3 regions of the Klebsiella ornithinolytica genome follow, and region 3 is predicted to be linked to each of the others. Evidence: predicted binding sites of a transcription regulator. Region 3 holds the regulator's gene; each other region holds the start of a gene.
The links. Region 3 encodes CRP, which controls carbon source genes, mostly activating them, when cyclic AMP is high. Its sites were predicted from a motif close to ATGTGANNNNNNTCACAT; they were not measured.
Positions count from the first base shown of each region.

Region 1: a site for CRP is predicted at 1,078-1,095, ahead of Q1L34_RS13175 (sugar transporter). Genes of this name have one in related genera too.
Region 2: a site for CRP is predicted at 936-953, ahead of rhaS (HTH-type transcriptional activator RhaS). Genes of this name have one in related genera too.

Region 1 covers NZ_CP130153.1:2,736,574-2,738,844, forward strand. The annotation lists gene Q1L34_RS13175 (sugar transporter) at 1-1,002, opposite strand, end outside; gene Q1L34_RS13180 (PhzF family phenazine biosynthesis protein) at 1,207-1,998, shown strand; gene Q1L34_RS13185 (PhzF family phenazine biosynthesis protein) at 2,008-2,271, shown strand, end outside.
Region 2 covers NZ_CP130153.1:5,434,566-5,436,836, reverse strand. The annotation lists gene rhaB (rhamnulokinase) at 1-781, opposite strand, end outside; gene rhaS (HTH-type transcriptional activator RhaS) at 1,094-1,930, shown strand; gene rhaR (HTH-type transcriptional activator RhaR) at 2,003-2,271, shown strand, end outside.
Region 3 covers NZ_CP130153.1:438,672-440,942, forward strand. The annotation lists gene Q1L34_RS01960 (YccS/YhfK family putative transporter) at 1-678, opposite strand, end outside; gene crp (cAMP-activated global transcriptional regulator CRP) at 731-1,363, opposite strand; gene Q1L34_RS01970 (OsmC family protein) at 1,670-2,074, shown strand; gene Q1L34_RS01975 (phosphoribulokinase) at 2,155-2,271, opposite strand, start outside.

The sequences.
Region 1 (2,271 bases), 2.3 Mb from region 3:
CGCCACATCGGTGGCATCCGGCGCCAGCGCCAGAACCTTCACCTGCATCCCCAGACCAATAATCATGATCGCGATGCCCCAGAAGATGCTTAACACCATCAGGTGGTGAGCGTTTTGCGATGCCGGCAGCAGCAGCAGCAGGCTGACCAGCAGCAGGCCAATGGCGATGCTAATCAGCCCGGAAGCATGCTGGTTGCCCAGTTTACCAAACAGCACGCTGCCGATGATCCCTGCGCCGCCGAGGATCAGCAGCAGCACGGTGGCAAAATTACCGCTCATACCGGCTACCGTTTGTACAAATGGTTCAATATAGCTGTAGGCGGTGTAATGTGCGGTCACCACGATGACGGTCAGCAGATAGATGCTCAGCAGCGCCGGGCGACGGAACAGCACCGGCAGGCTTTTCAACGAACCGGAATGCTCGCTGGGCAGTTTAGGCAGCAGCTTAAACAGGCACACCAGCGTCACCAGCGCCCCCAGACCGATCGCCAGGAAGGTGGTCCGCCAGCCAAAATACTGCCCGATGATGCGGCCGATAGGAATGCCGAATACCATCGCCAGCGCGGTGCCGGTTGCAATCAGACTCAGCGCCTGCGCACGTTTGCCCGGCGGCGCCAGACGTATTGCTAATGCAGAGGTTATCGACCAGAAGACCGCGTGGGCAAAGGCGATCCCGATGCGGCTGATCACCAGAACGTTGAAGCTCCAGGCAAAGAACGACAGCACATGGCTGGCAATAAACAGAATGAACAGGCCGATCAGGAGGCGGCGGCGCTCCATCTGGCTGGTCAGCAGCATAAACGGCAGCGACATTAACGCGACCACCCACGCATAGATGGTCAGCATCATACCCACCTGAGCGGTCTCCATGCCGAAGCTGTCGGCAATGTCGGACAGCAGACCGACCGGAGCGAACTCGGTGGTGTTAAAAATGAAAGCGGCGATCGCAAGCGTGACTACCCGAAGCCACGCGACCCTGCGTGAAACCGTGTTTGTAATCATAGGTTCTGAGCTGGTTACTAAAGAGGAAGAAGAGGTCTCGATCTTAAAACGATTGCTGGTGAAAATACAATCGTTTTGTGATCTGGATCTCACTATGGCATCAGGCGGCATTTATAAGCTAACGGATTCATTTTTATATAGATCGTGTACATGACCCGCTTTTATGTCATGTTGAAGAAAAGTAAAAACAGGAAGCGTTGTATGATGCAGGAAATTGATTTTTACCTGGTAGATGCCTTCAGCGATCGCAATTTTGGCGGTAATGCCGCCGCGGTGTGCCCACTCACCGAATGGTTACCCGACGACACGCTGCTGAGTATGGCGCAGCAGCACAACCAGTCCGAGACCGCCTTTTTTGTGCGTACCGATGAGGGTTATGAGCTGCGCTGGTTCACCACGCTGCATGAGATTAACCTCTGCGGTCACGCCACGCTGGCCTCGGCGCACATTATCTTTGAATATCTCGACCATCCTTCCACCACGGTGGTGTTCAGTACCCGTTTTGTGGGGGAACTGAGGGTGACGCGTAACGGCGACTGGCTGACGTTAGACTTCCCGGCGTGGCAAACCACCCCGGTTATCGCCCCGCCGCCGGAGCTGCTGGCCGGACTTGGGCTGGATAAGGCCGTAGAGATTCGCGAAGGGCGGGATTATCTGGTGATCCTCGAAAACCGCCAGCAGGTGGAAGCCGTGCGGCCGAATATGTCATTGCTTGAGCGGACGGGCAAAATGATCTGCGTCAGCGCCGCCGATGATGAATATGATTTCGTCAGCCGCTTTTTCTGCCCGGGCGAGGGCGTTGTTGAAGACCCGGTGACCGGCTCGGCGCACAGTATGCTAATTCCCTACTGGGGGGAAAAACTGGCCAAAACGACGCTGCAGGCGCGGCAGGTCTCCGCCCGCGGGGGCGATCTGCGCTGTCAGTGGCTGGGCGATCGGGTGCTGATTGGCGGGCAGGCGACAACGTACATGACCGGCACCATTACGCTACGCTAAGGAGATACCGTGAAAGAGATCCCCATGTATCTGGTTTCAGCGTTCAGTGAACGGCCTTTTGCCGGTAACCCGGCGGCGGTGTGCCTGCTGGACGCGTGGCTGGCGGATGATATTTTGCTCAAAATGGCGCAGGAGCATAATCAGTCTGAAACCGCCTTCGTGGTGCGCGAGGGAGAGGCGTTTTCTCTGCGTTGGTTCACGACCCGCAATGAAGTGAATCTGTGTGGGCACGCCACTCTCGCCAGCGCACACGTTATTTTTCATCACCTCGAC
Region 2 (2,271 bases), 550 kb from region 3:
ACCAGGTGCCGGAAGAGAGATACGCGGCGTTTTTGCTGGCCAGCGGCGAGGCGATGACCGCGCTGGCGGTATCGTGACTGGCGACGGCCACCACCGGAATGGCGTTGCCCTGCGGGCATAACCAGTGACCGATTACGTTACCGGGATGCGTTGGCGTGCCGAACCATTCGCGCGGCGCTCCGCTCCAGTTCAACAGCTCTTCATCCCAGCTATCGCTGTTTATATTGATCAACTGGGTGGTGGTGGCGTTGGTGTATTCCCAGTTCAGATGGCCGGTGAGGCGAAAGCTGAAGTAGTCAGGGATCAGCAGCGCATGTGAAACCTGGCTGACCAGCTCCGGCTGCTGCTCAACCAGCGCGCGGAGCTGATATAGGGTATTGAAGGGCATAAACTGAATGCCGCTACGGCGGTAGATCTCGGCGCGGCCTATTTGCTCTTCGGCATGGTGCATCAGGCCATGGGTTCGTGGGTCACGATAGGAGACCGGCAGACCCACGCGTTCGCCGTGCTTATCCAGCAGGACATAATCCACGCCCCAGGTATCAATACCGATACTGTCGATGAGGATACCCTGCTCGCAGACCTTCACCAGCCCGCGGCGAATTTCGCCTTCCAGACGGTCGACATCCCAGCAGTCGTAGCCATCCACCTTTTGCAGGCTATTGGTAAAGCGGTGTATTTCGCGCAGCGTTAGCGTACGCGGGCCGCATTCATAGCTGGCAAGCATCACCCGCCCGCTGGAGGCGCCTAAATCAACGGCTACACAATGACGAAAGCTCATGGGGAGATCCTTGTAAAAATCATTGTCAGCAGTCTAAAAAAGTCGTGAATCGCGCACCTTCTTGCCACTGACAGGGAAAACAGGCGGCTGGCAAGAAAGCAAAGATGACCGTGAGGGAGGTCACAGATTCTCTTCATGAGCATCAGGGAAGAGGATGTGATGTTGTCCGCAGTTCCCGATCTTTCCGGCTGTTTCTTGAAAAAGCGGCAGGTTTTACGAATTTTGCGGTCAAAAATTGAAGGCTGGATTGCGGACCCTTAATTACTATTTGTGACACTGATTGATAACATTTCTCATTTCGAGGGTGCCGTTATGACCATTTTGCACAGCGTGGATTTCTTTAAGTCCGGGACTTCTGCTGTGGCCATTGAGCCACGCCTCCCTCAGGCGGCGTTCCCGGAACATCATCACGATTTCCATGAAATCGTCATCGTTGAGCACGGCACGGGGATTCATGTGTTCAACGGTCAGCCCTATACCATCAGCGGCGGTTCGGTGTGCTTTATTCGCGATCACGATCGTCATCTCTATGAACATACGGACAATTTATGCCTGACTAACGTGCTCTATCGCGCGCCGGATGCCTTTCGCTTTCTGAATGGCGTCAATCAGCTGTTACCGCAGGAGCAAGAGGGGAATTACCTCTCTCACTGGCGGGTGAACCAGGCCGTGCTACAGCAGGTACGACAGATCGTCGGACAGATGGAAGACGTCGGCCTCGAACCGGATATGCATATGCTCGCCGGACGGGAGATTCTCTTTATGCAGCTGCTTGTCCTGCTGCGTAAAAGCAGCCTCGCGGAAGGGGCGGCCGACAACGAAGCGCGGCTGAATCATCTGATGGCCTGGCTGGAAGATCACTTTGCCGAGGATGTCTGTTGGGAAGAGGTGGCGGATAAGTTTTCCCTGTCGCTGAGGACATTGCATCGCCAGCTGAAGCAACAGACCGGCCTGACGCCGCAGCGCTACCTCAATCGGGTGCGACTGATGAAGGCGCGTCACCTGCTACGCCATAGCGATGAGAGCATCACAGATATCGCCTATCGTTGCGGTTTCGGCGACAGTAACCACTTTTCGACGCTTTTTCGCCGCGAGTTTTCCTGGTCGCCGCGCGATATCCGTCAGGGACGGGACGCCATTCTTCAGTAACGCGAGAGCAGTCAACGTTTTAGCGAGCAAAAACGCGAATAATAAACCGTTATTGGCGGTGGAGTTCTGGTAGTGGCTGGTCAGCTGATTCTGCGCAAAGATGAGTTTTTTGCCTCTCCTTCTCAGGCGGTAGCGGTTGCCGACCGTTATCCGCAAAATGTCTTCGCCGAGCATACCCACGAGTTCTGCGAACTGGTACTGGTATGGCGGGGAAATGGCCTGCATGTCCTTAACGATCGCCCATGGCGCATTACCCGTGGCGACCTGTTTTATATTCGCGCCGAAGACAAACACTCCTACGCCTCGGTGAATGATTTAGTCCTGCAAAACGTCATCTATTG
Region 3 (2,271 bases):
CTTGTGGTCATTGCGCTGGTTCGCCGCCAGCATATGCATCTGCTGGTAGCATTGGGTGATCAGGTCCACCACCTTCTGCTGGCGCGTGAGCAGCGGCGGCAGTGAAGTGGTGGGATCGATATGCTGGGTCAGCAGGCTGTATTTGGCTTCGCAGTAGTTAGCCAGCTCGCGATAGAGCAGGCTCAGCGATTCGCGCAGCGGCTGCTCGCGCCATAGCCAAAACCAGAACCAGTTAAACAGACCGTACCACAGCGTCCCGAGGGCGTAGATCAGCAGTGGCTCCCAGACGGGCATGTTTCCGGCAAGGCTCAGGGTAAAGATCGCGGCAATCAACGAAGCGGGCAGAAGCCTGGCGTGCAGAGAGCTGATCTCCGCCGTCACGCCGAGCAGCAGCGCCAGGCCGCTGAGAATCAAAGGTAGCGGGATCGCCTGCTGAAGCAGAAGCTGGACGACCAGACTGCAGCCGGCGAACAGCGAACCGCCAATAATCAAGCGTTTAAAAAAACGTTTGTGCGGCGTATCCAGACCGGCGACGTTACAGCAGGCGGGCACCAGCGAGAACAGCAGACCTTGCTGTAAATGACCGAGGAGGAGGCCGATTGCGACAGGCAAACACAACACCAGCGTTTGCCGCAGTGCATAGTTGACTTCCGGGTGATAAATCAGCCTGCGCCACATAGAGGGAAAACAAAAACGGCGTATTGCGCAAGCAATACGCCGTTTTATCGACTTAACGCGTACCGTATACGACGATAGTTTTACCGTGTGCGGAGATCAGGTTCTGATCTTCCAGCATCTTCAGGATACGGCCAACGGTTTCGCGGGAACAGCCAACGATCTGACCAATTTCCTGACGGGTAATTTTAATTTGCATACCATCAGGGTGGGTCATCGCATCCGGCTGTTTTGCCAGGTTCAACAGCGTCTGAGCGATGCGCCCGGTGACGTCGAGGAAGGCAAGGTTACCCACTTTTTCTGAGGTCACCTGCAGACGGCGAGCCATCTGCGACGACAAGCGCATCAGGATATCCGGGTTAACCTGAATGAGCTGACGGAATTTTTTGTAGGAGATTTCGGCCACTTCACATGCGGTTTTCGCACGTACCCAGGCGCTACGCTCCTGGCCTTCTTCAAACAAGCCTAATTCACCGATGAAATCGCCCTGGTTGAGGTAAGAGAGGATCATCTCTTTACCTTCTTCATCCTTGATGAGCACAGCCACAGAGCCTTTGACGATGTAGTACAACGTTTCTGCTTTTTCACCCTGGTGGATCAGCGTGCTTTTAGATGGGTACTTATGAATGTGGCAATGAGACAAGAACCATTCGAGGGTAGGGTCTGTTTGCGGTTTGCCAAGCACCATGCGCGGTTATCCTCTGTTATAAGCTATCTCCGGGTGCCGACACTACACGGCATCCGGGCATGCAATCGTATTGTTTCCCTATGCCTGGGAAACGGGCTGGTGATTTTTCTTCAGCCTGTAATGTGAACTCCTCTGCATACATGCAGTACATCAATGTAATACTGTAGCATCCCGACTGTTTTAGCATAGCTTTTGCCGCATGTCTCCTGGTGTCTCGCTTCAGCATGATGCAGGTCGCCTTCCGTTGCGAGAATTGTTATGTACGCGTAATCTGTCAGGAAAATTGCAACCTTGGAGTTAAATTTTATGCAAGCTCGTGTGAAATGGGTTGAAGGGTTAACCTTCATCGGAGAGTCGGCTTCAGGTCACCAGATTCTGATGGACGGCAACTCCGGAGATAAAGCGCCAAGCCCAATGGAGATGGTGCTGATGGCGGCGGGCGGATGCAGCGCGATCGATGTCGTGTCTATTTTGCAGAAAGGTCGTCACAACGTGACTAACTGTGAAGTCAAGCTGACGTCTGAACGTCGGGAAGAGGCGCCGCGTCTGTTTACCCATATCAACATGCATTTTATTGTCACCGGCAAGGAGCTGAAAGATGCGGCCGTCTCCCGTGCGGTGGATCTGTCGGCGGAGAAATACTGCTCGGTGGCGCTGATGCTGCAAAAAGCGGTGAACATCACCCACTCGTTTGAGGTGGTAGAGGCGTAATGCCAGATACCCGGTGGCGCGATGCTTACCGGGTTGACACCGTCTTGCAGGCCGGCGCAAGCGTAGCGCCGGCCGCGAATTTAAATTGCTTTACCTTCCATCAAGCGTTCCACCAGCGGCGTCATGATGAGCTCCATCGCCAGCCCCATTTTCCCGCCAGGCACCACCAGCGTATTGATATGCGAGATAAACGAGCC